3 regions of the Bacillus sp. EB V-12 genome follow, and region 1 is predicted to be linked to each of the others. Evidence: riboswitches for the same ligand, from Rfam matches in the RefSeq annotation. Region 1 holds a riboswitch; each other region holds the start of a gene.
The links. Region 1 has a riboswitch for S-adenosylmethionine ahead of ACZDYH_RS19415 (methionine ABC transporter ATP-binding protein). Riboswitches for the same ligand answer to the same signal wherever they lie in the genome.

Region 1 (3,280 bases):
GCTAGGCGATATCGTATTCGTTGAACTTCCTGAAGTAGGTGCAACAATCGAAGCTAGCGAGCCATTCGGAAGCGTAGAATCTGTTAAAACAGTTTCTGAGTTATACGCACCTGTAAGCGGTAAAGTTGTAGCAGTAAACGAAGAATTAAGTGACCAACCAGAACTTGTTAACGAATCTCCATACGAGGGTGCATGGATGGTTAAAGTTGAACTTTCTGATGCAAGCCAAGTTGAGAAGTTATTAACTGCAGAAAAATATGCAGAAATGACAAACCAAGACTAATTATAGTCGACTAAAGGACAGCCTTTGTGCTGTCCTTTTTTATTTTTTGTGAAATAATGAAATTCAAGTTATATGTAAATAAATAAGCTATTATGAGAAAAACTGTTTTGTGGTAAGGTTTCATAAGTCTTCACAATCTGAATGAGCCGCTTGCGCTTTTCTTTTGCAAAAATAAACAGGAAACAACATGAAAATAACGAATATACTATATACTAAGTTCAAGGTTATATAGTATATGGTGATCGGGTGATGACATATGATTTATGTAGAAAAAGTCATTATTGTAGAAGGTACATCAGATAGAAGAAAGATTGAATCTATTATTCGTGAACCGGTGGAAATTGTTTGTACAAATGGTACAATTGGTTTGTCGAAAATGGATGAGCTCGTTGATCAGTTTTTTGATAAGGAAGTGTATGTGCTAGTGGATGCTGATGATGCTGGAGAAAAGTTAAGGAAACAATTTCGAAAAGAATTCCCGCAAGCCGAGCATATCTATATTGATCGCTCGTACCGAGAAGTGGCAACTGCGCCATCTACACACTTAGCAAATGTATTATGGGGAGCCGACATTGACGTTTATACAGAATATTTACGGTAAGGAATGATAGAAGTGATTGATTGGACAGGAGCCGAAGCTACAGCCCTAATAGAGAACGAAGAAAAAACAGTATTATATGTATATACTCCAATGTGTGGAACATGCCAATTAGCAAAAAAGATGTTAACAGTCGTTGAGATGACAATTGAAGGCCTCAAAATTGGGATGTTAGATTTAAATTATGCTCCGCATTTAGCGAAAGAGTATGGGATTGAAAGTGTACCTTGTTTACTTGTTTTTGAAAATGGGACACTGATGAAGAAGATATACGCATTTCATTCGGTTGAATATTTATATACGGAATTAAAGTAGGCGGCAAAATTTTTGCCGCCTCGACATATTTCTTGGGAAATATGTCGAGATGCAGGGTGGATACAGTATTTGTCGAGCGAAAATAACAGGATTGCTCTTTAGTGAGAGGGAATGGTATGTAATAGAAAGTGATATGAAGGATGTGATTTAGGGTGAGATTATATTCTTTGCTTCAATCATTTGTAAATTACGCTAATGCTCAATATCATTTAGAACCGCTTTTAAGACGAGAGGAGAAAACTGTTAATTTCCGCTTTAGAGATGAAAGTTGTTCGTTACAAATTTCAAGAGATTATATAGAGCTGCTACAAGAGGAAAGAGGAACGGAACAAATCATTTGCTTAGATGAAAAAGATATAGAGCAATTGGTGAATGGAAATGTACGATTGCAAATGTTAATGAACGATGGGCGTGTACAATATTCGGGAACGTACCAAACGATGTTATTAGTGGAATCGATGTTTCATATATGTAAACCGATGTCAGTAGGTGCTTAAAATTCTGAAGTTTCATTTTTTGCGAAAATTTCTGTTGACATGGTAAGTGTATATTGATACAATTCAAGTCATAAAATATAGACAATTTCATAAATTTCAAATCAGACGAAAATTGAATCTGATTTCTCTTATCAAGAGAGGTGGAGGGACTGTGCCCTGTGAAGCCCGGCAACCGTCAACTTATGTTGAAATGGTGCCAATTCCTGCAAAGCGAATGCTTTGAGAGATGAGAGAGAGGGATAATGTTGTTATATACGCATATAAACCTTTCTGCTTCTCTAAAGCAGAAAGGTTTTTTTATTGTTTGAATGTGGAGGACATTCAAATAATAAAAGTAATGATAACAGTGGACTACACGCATTAAAAATAAAAAATTGCGGAGTCGACCTAAACAAAAAAGGGGTGAACATCATGATTCTATTAGAGAACGTAAAGAAAATATATAAGGCGAAAAGCGGTGATGTCACTGCTGTAGATAATGCCAATTTAAAAATAGATAAAGGTGAAATATTTGGTGTTATCGGATATAGTGGCGCTGGAAAAAGTTCTTTAATTAGATTGTTCAATCAGTTGGAGAAACCAACTTCTGGCCAAATTACAATTGCAAATCGTGTTATATCAGCAATTACAGGAAGTGAACTTCGTAAGGCAAGGCAAGAAATCGGAATGATTTTTCAGCACTTCAACTTACTTTGGTCACGAACTGTACGTGAAAATATAGAGTTTCCACTTGAAATTGCAGGTGTTGATAAAGCGAAGAGAAGAAAACGTGTTGATGAATTAATTCATCTTGTTGGATTAGAAGGAAGAGGAGACGCGTACCCATCTCAGCTGAGCGGGGGACAAAAGCAACGCGTCGGGATTGCAAGAGCATTAGCTAACAATCCACAAGTGCTTTTATGTGACGAAGCAACGTCAGCTCTTGATCCGGAAACGACAGATCAAATTTTGGATTTACTATTAGACATTAATAAGCGCCTTGGTTTAACAATTGTACTCATTACACATGAGATGCACGTAATTCGAAAGATTTGTAATCGTGTTGCGGTAATGGAGAAAGGAAAGATTGTAGAAACAGGTCCAGTACTTGATGTATTCCGTAATCCGAAGCAAGATATTACGAAACGATTTGTACAGCAGTTAACAGATTCTGAAGATACAAATGAAACGATTGAAAATTTAATTGAAAAATATCCAGATGGAAAAGTAATTCGTTTGCAGTTTATCGGTGAGGCTGTAGAAAGACCAGTGCTTCAACGATTGATGCAACGCAGTGACATAGAAGTTAGCATTTTGCAAGGAAATATCGCACAAACGAATAACGGTTCTTACGGTAGTTTAGTTGTTCATTTAAATGGTGAGGAAACAGCAATCCAGCAAGCAATAGAAGGAATTCATCAAGATCAAGTAGAGCTGGAGGTGATTGCACATGGATAAGTTACTCACAAATGTTGATTGGAATCAAATGTTAGAAGCAACTGGTGAAACGTTATATATGACGGTAATCGCAGCTCTTGCGACATTTGTTTTAGGACTCATTTTAGGATTGTTACTCTTCATGACAGCAAAAGATAATTTATGGGAAAA
Region 2 (3,280 bases), on a different contig from region 1:
TTCTACTAACGTTCTGTACCGAGCTGTTTCTTCTTCATTTACTAAATCACGTCTTTTCTTCTCTTCATTAAATACGAGGACTGGATCAAATTGTTCTTTGTATAAATCAAGCAGCGTAACTGAATGATTTGTTTCCGGTAGTCCTTTTTGCACATGATTGAAAATCGCCGCGTTAAAACTTGAAGGATTAGGATGAGCGTATACAATTAGTACGTTCACTACATAACAACTCCCTCTATACGTTAAAGTTTCTCCTTCTTTAACATCTTCTCTACAATTTGCACGTTTTTCGAACTTTGCAATAATCGATTCAATAATATAAGTAATTCTTCTTTTTCTAAATCTTTCAGTTTCTCTTTAACTGCACTCTCACCAGCACCTTGAATATCATAAACAACTGCCGCCATATGCTTACAAAGATTCTCATATGGACATTCGCAGCTACTTTCTGAAAAATCTTCGAGATCGATAACTACTTCATAATTTCCGGCATTTCCAGTAACGAAAGCAAACACTTTTTTATCATGTATTTCAACATCTTCTACATGTCCATCTTCATAATATTCATATCCCTTATCTACAATGTACTTTGGGATCCATTTCGTTATATCTTTTAATAAGTAAGCGTACATAATTGTACCCCTTCCTTTAATTCCCTTTTGACTTCAAAAATCCTGTATGTTATTCTAATAACCGTCAAATAGCAAGTCTATATGACAAAACGACTGACACCTATTCGGCGAAGGTGTCTCTTTTCATTTGCAGCCGATATGAATTGCCTCTTTCAGGCACATTCAATTTTTGACACTACACACTCAACACCATTCCCTGTATCAGGCTGCTTTAGCAGTCTTTTACTCTACATACTCCGTTATTTTAAGAAAAAAAGAGAGCTTAGCTCCCTTTTCTCGCCTTATACAATACCCCTTTTTCAGCATAGAGATATTCATCAGCTAATGTAATTTTCCCATCCAGTTTTAGTTCGTCTAATAATCTTGATAAATAAAATTGATGCAACATCTTTTTCGTGAATTTTCCTTCATGATGCGAAACGATATGTTCTTGAATATCTAACAATGATATCGGCTTATCTTGCTCTATCATATATTCATAAACTGTACTACGCAGTTTTACGTATTTTTCGAGTGTCACAGTAATGCGCAACCCCTTTCTTCTTAATATAAATTTTCGTAATCGGTTTTTTTGCAATAAAAAAACCTCTCCGATAAGAAGAAGTTACGTATATATCTTCGTCTTATCTCCCAGAACAAATATGTTCTGCTGGAATTAGCACCTGCATCGCGGTTGCTGGGTTTCATCGGGCCAGTCCCTCCACCTCTCTGGATAAGAAAATATTCACTTAATTCTTACTATACGTAATTCCACTTTAATTGTCAAACAAATATAATAAATATAACAAATTATATTTTCTTCCTTACTGTTCATACTACCCATATACGAACATGCAAGGAGGATTATGAAATGCATCAAAATGCTCGCGGATATGTACAAGATTCTTTTCAATCATTACAAGAAGCTAAAAATTGTTTAGAAGAAGCGCTCGAAACAGTTGAAAAAGATTTTAATCGCGCTCGTATTGAACAATCACTTTATGCTGTTGAACAAGCTATTCAACGTTGCGAGTACACCGTTCACATTTTAGAAAAAGATTAAAAACTTCCCATCAATTGATGGGAAGTTTTTTCAAATGGCATACTTCATAATTATTGCCGTTATGATTAAAAAATATACAGAATTAGCAATTTCTAAAATTCCTACTTTTATAATAGAAATTTTTTTGCCATACAACACAATTGCTCGAATGACACTTGGTATAAAAATAAGAGAACACCACGGATTAATCGCAAATACAATTATCGTTAATACGATATGATATCCCCAAGATATAAGACGATACTTCGGATTATTTTTTTCACGAATCATCGTTTTCACATAGAACGTACTACCTAAAAAGTATAAAAATGAAATAAGTGCAATAAATATAGCTGTATGATCGATTTGCTTCATTGAAAAGTAATAACTAATTAACCCACCGATACAAAACACAATAATCGCACAAATATCATTTAATAGTGCTCTTTCATTTTTTTGACGAGCGTAATACATATTCACTATAAATAATGGAATCATTACTATTACGAATAAAAGAATTCGCCACTCATATAATAAAGAAATCGTCCCAAATAGGAACGCAATAATAAAATAAACAATGGCAGCTTGTAAAAACTCTTTTTTTCGTCTTTGCTTTATGTACGTAAGAAATGGATACGTGGCTAAATAGATAAAGAACCACGCTAAAAACAATGGAATATGATAAATAGTAGGTTTCCCAAGTATGACACTTAATAAAAGAGGCATAACAAGCATAGCCCATGCACCATGTTGCTTCGGAATAACTAACTTCATTAACTATACACCTCCCTTTTGAAAAAAGTTCTCACCTACAATTATACAAATAATTTTATATAATAGCGGATGCATATTGAATCGATTTTTTGACAAAAAAATGCTCCTTACATTATGTAAGAAGCATGAAAGAGGCAAACGAATATGTAAGTCGCGACCCTACCTTATATGAGTATGCTTTTCTATGTCACGTTATGCTCATCTAATATACCGTATTTCTTTTTAAATCTTGTAAGAATCGTAATCCATGAAGTACTAAATAGTAATAAGAAAATAACATTCGAAATCGCATGGCTCAAATCAAAGTAAAAACTTGCGATATAATACGAAATGAAAGTTTCCCATGTTGCTTCTCGTATAAAACCGAGAAGGCCCCAGAAATTCATAATCCAGCCAAATAAAAAGCCAACAATTACTCCGTAAAGAAGTCTCCCCCATAGCTTTTTCATAAAAAATGTATTACGAAGTAAACCTGCTATAAAACCAATCATGCCCCACGAAAACATTTGCCACGGTGTCCATGGACCTTGTCCCAAAAAAATATTAGATACGATTGCTGCTGTAGCACCAATCATAAAACCAGTTTCACTTCCAAATACAATTGCAGAAACGATAATGACAAAAGAAGTTGGTTGTACACTTGGTAAAATAGAAAATGGTACCCGGCTTACTGCTGCAATTGCCGCTAATACAGCAACGAGAACAATTTCACGTGAAACAAACGCCTTTCTTTCAAAACGGATATAGAAAGGTAACATAATAACCGCTAATATAAACAAACTACTTAACATGTAATAACCGTCCATGACAAGTGTCGTAAAGAGTAATGTGCCGATTATTACTGCAAAGATAC
Region 3 (3,280 bases), on a different contig from region 1:
CCTACAATCGCTGATAATGCAAATGCTAAAATTTTCTTCATTTTCTTTTCCTCTCTTCCTTTTTATGATCTGCGTAACAAGACTTTCGCAAAGTAATTCCCTAAATTTTGAGCTATCTGTACGAGAATAATAAGTAACACGACCGTTACGAACATAACTGATGTATCAAAACGTTGATAACCATATGTCATTGCTAAATCACCAAGACCGCCACCACCGACAAGCCCAGCAACTGCAGAAAATTCAATTAAACCAACTGTCATAAATGTGACACCTAAGATTAATGGTGCTAACGCTTCTGGTACAAGGATTTCAAAAACAATTCTAATTGGCGAGGCGCCCATTGCTTGCGCTGCTTCAATTACTCCTTTCGGAACGGAAACAAGGTTTGTTTCAACCATTCTAGCAATACCAATTGATGCGACTAAGGTCATCGGGAAAATTGCTGCTGCTGTTCCAATCGTCGTTCCGATAACACTTCTCGTTAGTGGACTTAACGCTACTAAAAAGATAATGAATGGTACCGGACGAATTGTATTAATTATGATGTTAAGAATAGAAAAGACCCATTTATTTTCTAAAAAGTTTCCTTTTCTCGTTACATATAAAAGTAAACCTAGCGGTATACCAAGAATTGTAGCAAATATAAGGGTTACAATTACCATTAAGAGGGTATCCCCCGTCGCATCTAGTATGCGCGGCCAAAATATACTCCAATCAACTCGCATGAGCTTCTACCTCCTTCAGCTGCACTTGCAGTCTTAGATGTTGTAATGCTTTTTGAATTTCCCTCTGCTCCCCTTGCAACTCTACAAGAAGATTTCCAAATAGCACATTTTGAAGTTCAATAATATTTCCGTACAGTACATTTACATCGACGTTATAGTTTTTTGCGATATATGATAGTACCGGCTGTCCTGTCTCCTCACCAGTAAATGTTAGACGATAAATTTGACCACCATTTTGAATTTTCGCTAGAACACTTTCCGGTAAATGATCATTAATGACAGAACGTACAAAGTTTTGAGTCGTCTTTGTTTTTGGTTGCGTGAAAACATCAAACAGTTTTCCTTCTTCAATAACTTTTCCCTTCTCCATTACAGCTACACGGTGACAAATTTCTTTCACAACATGCATTTCATGTGTAATAAGAAGAATTGTTAAATTGTATTCTCTATTTACTTTCTTTAATAAGTTTAGAATTTCTGTCGTTGTTTCTGGATCTAAGGCTGATGTTGCCTCATCACATATAAGAATATCTGGCGATGTCGCAAGTGCTCTAGCAATGCCCACACGTTGCTTTTGTCCACCTGATAGCTGCTCTGGGTAATAGTTTGCTTTATCTTCTAACCCTACAAACTTCAGCAGTTCATTTACTCTTTCTTTTATCTCATTCTTTGGTACTTTCGCTAACTTTAATGGATAAGCAATATTTCCAAATACTGTTCTTGAATTAAATAAATTAAAACTTTGAAAGATCATTCCGATTCTTTGTCTTAGTTTACGTAATTCTTTCGTCGATAATGATGTAATATCTTTATCATCTATTGAAATCGTTCCTGCCGTCGGTCTCTCTAACATATTTACTAGGCGTAATAACGTACTCTTTCCAGCGCCACTAAAACCGATAATGCCAAAAATTTCGCCTTTCTCAACTGATAATGTTACATCCTCTACCGCATGAACAGATTGCCCAGCTGATTCATACACTTTACTTACATTGTTAAAAGAAATCATTTTTTCCCCTCCTATATGCTGTAAAAACTTGAAGCAGAGCTTTCGAGGTAAAATAAAAAGTGCTCTCCTTCTTATCAACCATAAAGATAAGAAGGAGAGCACTTATATGTACTCATTCACATCTTCTCATCTTCCAAGCCTTTATATGGCTTGCTGGAGTTAGCACGGTATTAAAAAAACCCGTTGCTGAGGTATCGTAGGGCCAGTCCCTCCACCTCTCTGGATAAGAATGTATCGATTTAATTGTCGTTTAATTAATTCTCATTATAGAACTCAGAATAATAAGAGTCAATACATTTTTTAGAAAAATATTAATTATTCCTTTATTAAAATTTTCAGATGAAAATTCATGAGAAAATAGTAACTTTCAAGGTTATTTAAAATTCTTCTTCCTCATATTTTTAAACAGGAGAATCTTCTCTACGAATTGAATAAATTTATTTGAATATGAAACTCGGAGGAAGATAAATATATGAAAACAGCTCTTTTACTCATCGATATTCAAAACGATTATTTTCCAAATGGAAAGATGGAATTGCGTAATCCAGTAGAAGCAAGCGAATATGCTAATCAGTTATTACAACACTTTAGAACAAACAGCGAACCTATTTTTCATATCCAACACGTAGCTATAAAAGATGGCGCTACTTTTTTCCTACCTAATACAGAAGGTGTACATATTCACGAAAGCGTACGTCCACTTAGAGAAGAAACAGTTATAGTCAAACATTATCCAAATAGCTTCCGAGAAACTAATCTTCTAGAGCAATTAAAACGTTTAAATATTGAACATGTCGTTGTATGTGGGATGATGACTCATATGTGTATCGATGCTACAGTAAGGGCTGCATTCGATTTTGGCTTTCAATGTACCGTTATACATGATGCTTGTGCTACAAAAGACCTTTCTTTTAAGAACGCTACTATACCAGCTGTTTACATTCACAATACAATTTTAGCTAGTTTAAATGGTGTATATGCAAATGTAATAAGCACGCAAGAATTTTTAGCTACATAAAAAAACACTCCTTTCAGTGAGCAAAACCGAAAGGAGTGTTCCTTGTCGAACCATAGATTTTCTTTCAAATTGTATTATACAGGAAATTCTCAAAATGAATACTAAAAAATATGACTAATAAGTCAACTTTTCTCATCATTTTATTTCTGTTCGCATGTTTATCCCGCTATTAATAGGTTTTAGCTCATTCCCTTCGAACGATGGTAATATATAGGATTTCAATTTTAAAAGGAGCTCTTCACATTCTGTGAAGAGCTCCTCTACTATTTCTTATAAAGTTTCAGAAGTAGTTTTTGCTTGCATGTGAAGTGCTAAGTAATCAGGTCCACCAGCTTTAGAGTCTGTACCAGACATGTTAAAGCCACCAAATGGTTGGTAACCTACGATTGCACCAGTACATCCACGGTTGAAGTATAAGTTACCAACGTGGAAGTCTTCGCGTGCTTTTTCAATATGGTCACGGTTGTTAGTAATAACAGCACCTGTTAAACCGTATTCCGTATTATTTGCAATTGCAAGTGCATG

Region 2: another riboswitch for S-adenosylmethionine. It lies ahead of ACZDYH_RS24320 (hypothetical protein); the one in region 1 lies ahead of ACZDYH_RS19415 (methionine ABC transporter ATP-binding protein).
Region 3: another riboswitch for S-adenosylmethionine. It lies ahead of ACZDYH_RS21940 (methionine ABC transporter ATP-binding protein); the one in region 1 lies ahead of ACZDYH_RS19415 (methionine ABC transporter ATP-binding protein).

Annotation. Positions count from the first base shown of each region.
Region 1 covers NZ_JBUXJL010000006.1:86,643-89,922, reverse strand. Annotated here, with positions in the region: gene gcvH (glycine cleavage system protein GcvH) at 1-283, shown strand, start outside; gene ACZDYH_RS19430 (toprim domain-containing protein) at 540-884, shown strand; gene ACZDYH_RS19425 (thioredoxin family protein) at 888-1,196, shown strand; gene ACZDYH_RS19420 (hypothetical protein) at 1,349-1,693, shown strand; SAM riboswitch class I at 1,819-1,926, shown strand; gene ACZDYH_RS19415 (methionine ABC transporter ATP-binding protein) at 2,105-3,130, shown strand; gene ACZDYH_RS19410 (methionine ABC transporter permease) at 3,123-3,280, shown strand, end outside.
Region 2 covers NZ_JBUXJL010000010.1:86,129-89,408, reverse strand. Annotated here, with positions in the region: gene ACZDYH_RS24330 (NAD(P)H-dependent oxidoreductase) at 1-219, opposite strand, end outside; gene ACZDYH_RS24325 (SWIM zinc finger family protein) at 243-632, opposite strand; gene ACZDYH_RS24320 (hypothetical protein) at 895-1,152, opposite strand; SAM riboswitch class I at 1,253-1,351, opposite strand; gene ACZDYH_RS24315 (hypothetical protein) at 1,483-1,674, shown strand; gene ACZDYH_RS24310 (YwiC-like family protein) at 1,705-2,427, opposite strand; gene ACZDYH_RS24305 (ECF transporter S component) at 2,610-3,280, opposite strand, start outside.
Region 3 covers NZ_JBUXJL010000008.1:24,193-27,472, reverse strand. Annotated here, with positions in the region: gene ACZDYH_RS21950 (MetQ/NlpA family ABC transporter substrate-binding protein) at 1-41, opposite strand, end outside; gene ACZDYH_RS21945 (methionine ABC transporter permease) at 63-728, opposite strand; gene ACZDYH_RS21940 (methionine ABC transporter ATP-binding protein) at 718-1,737, opposite strand; SAM riboswitch class I at 1,861-1,967, opposite strand; gene ACZDYH_RS21935 (cysteine hydrolase family protein) at 2,210-2,755, shown strand; gene pruA (L-glutamate gamma-semialdehyde dehydrogenase) at 3,026-3,280, opposite strand, start outside.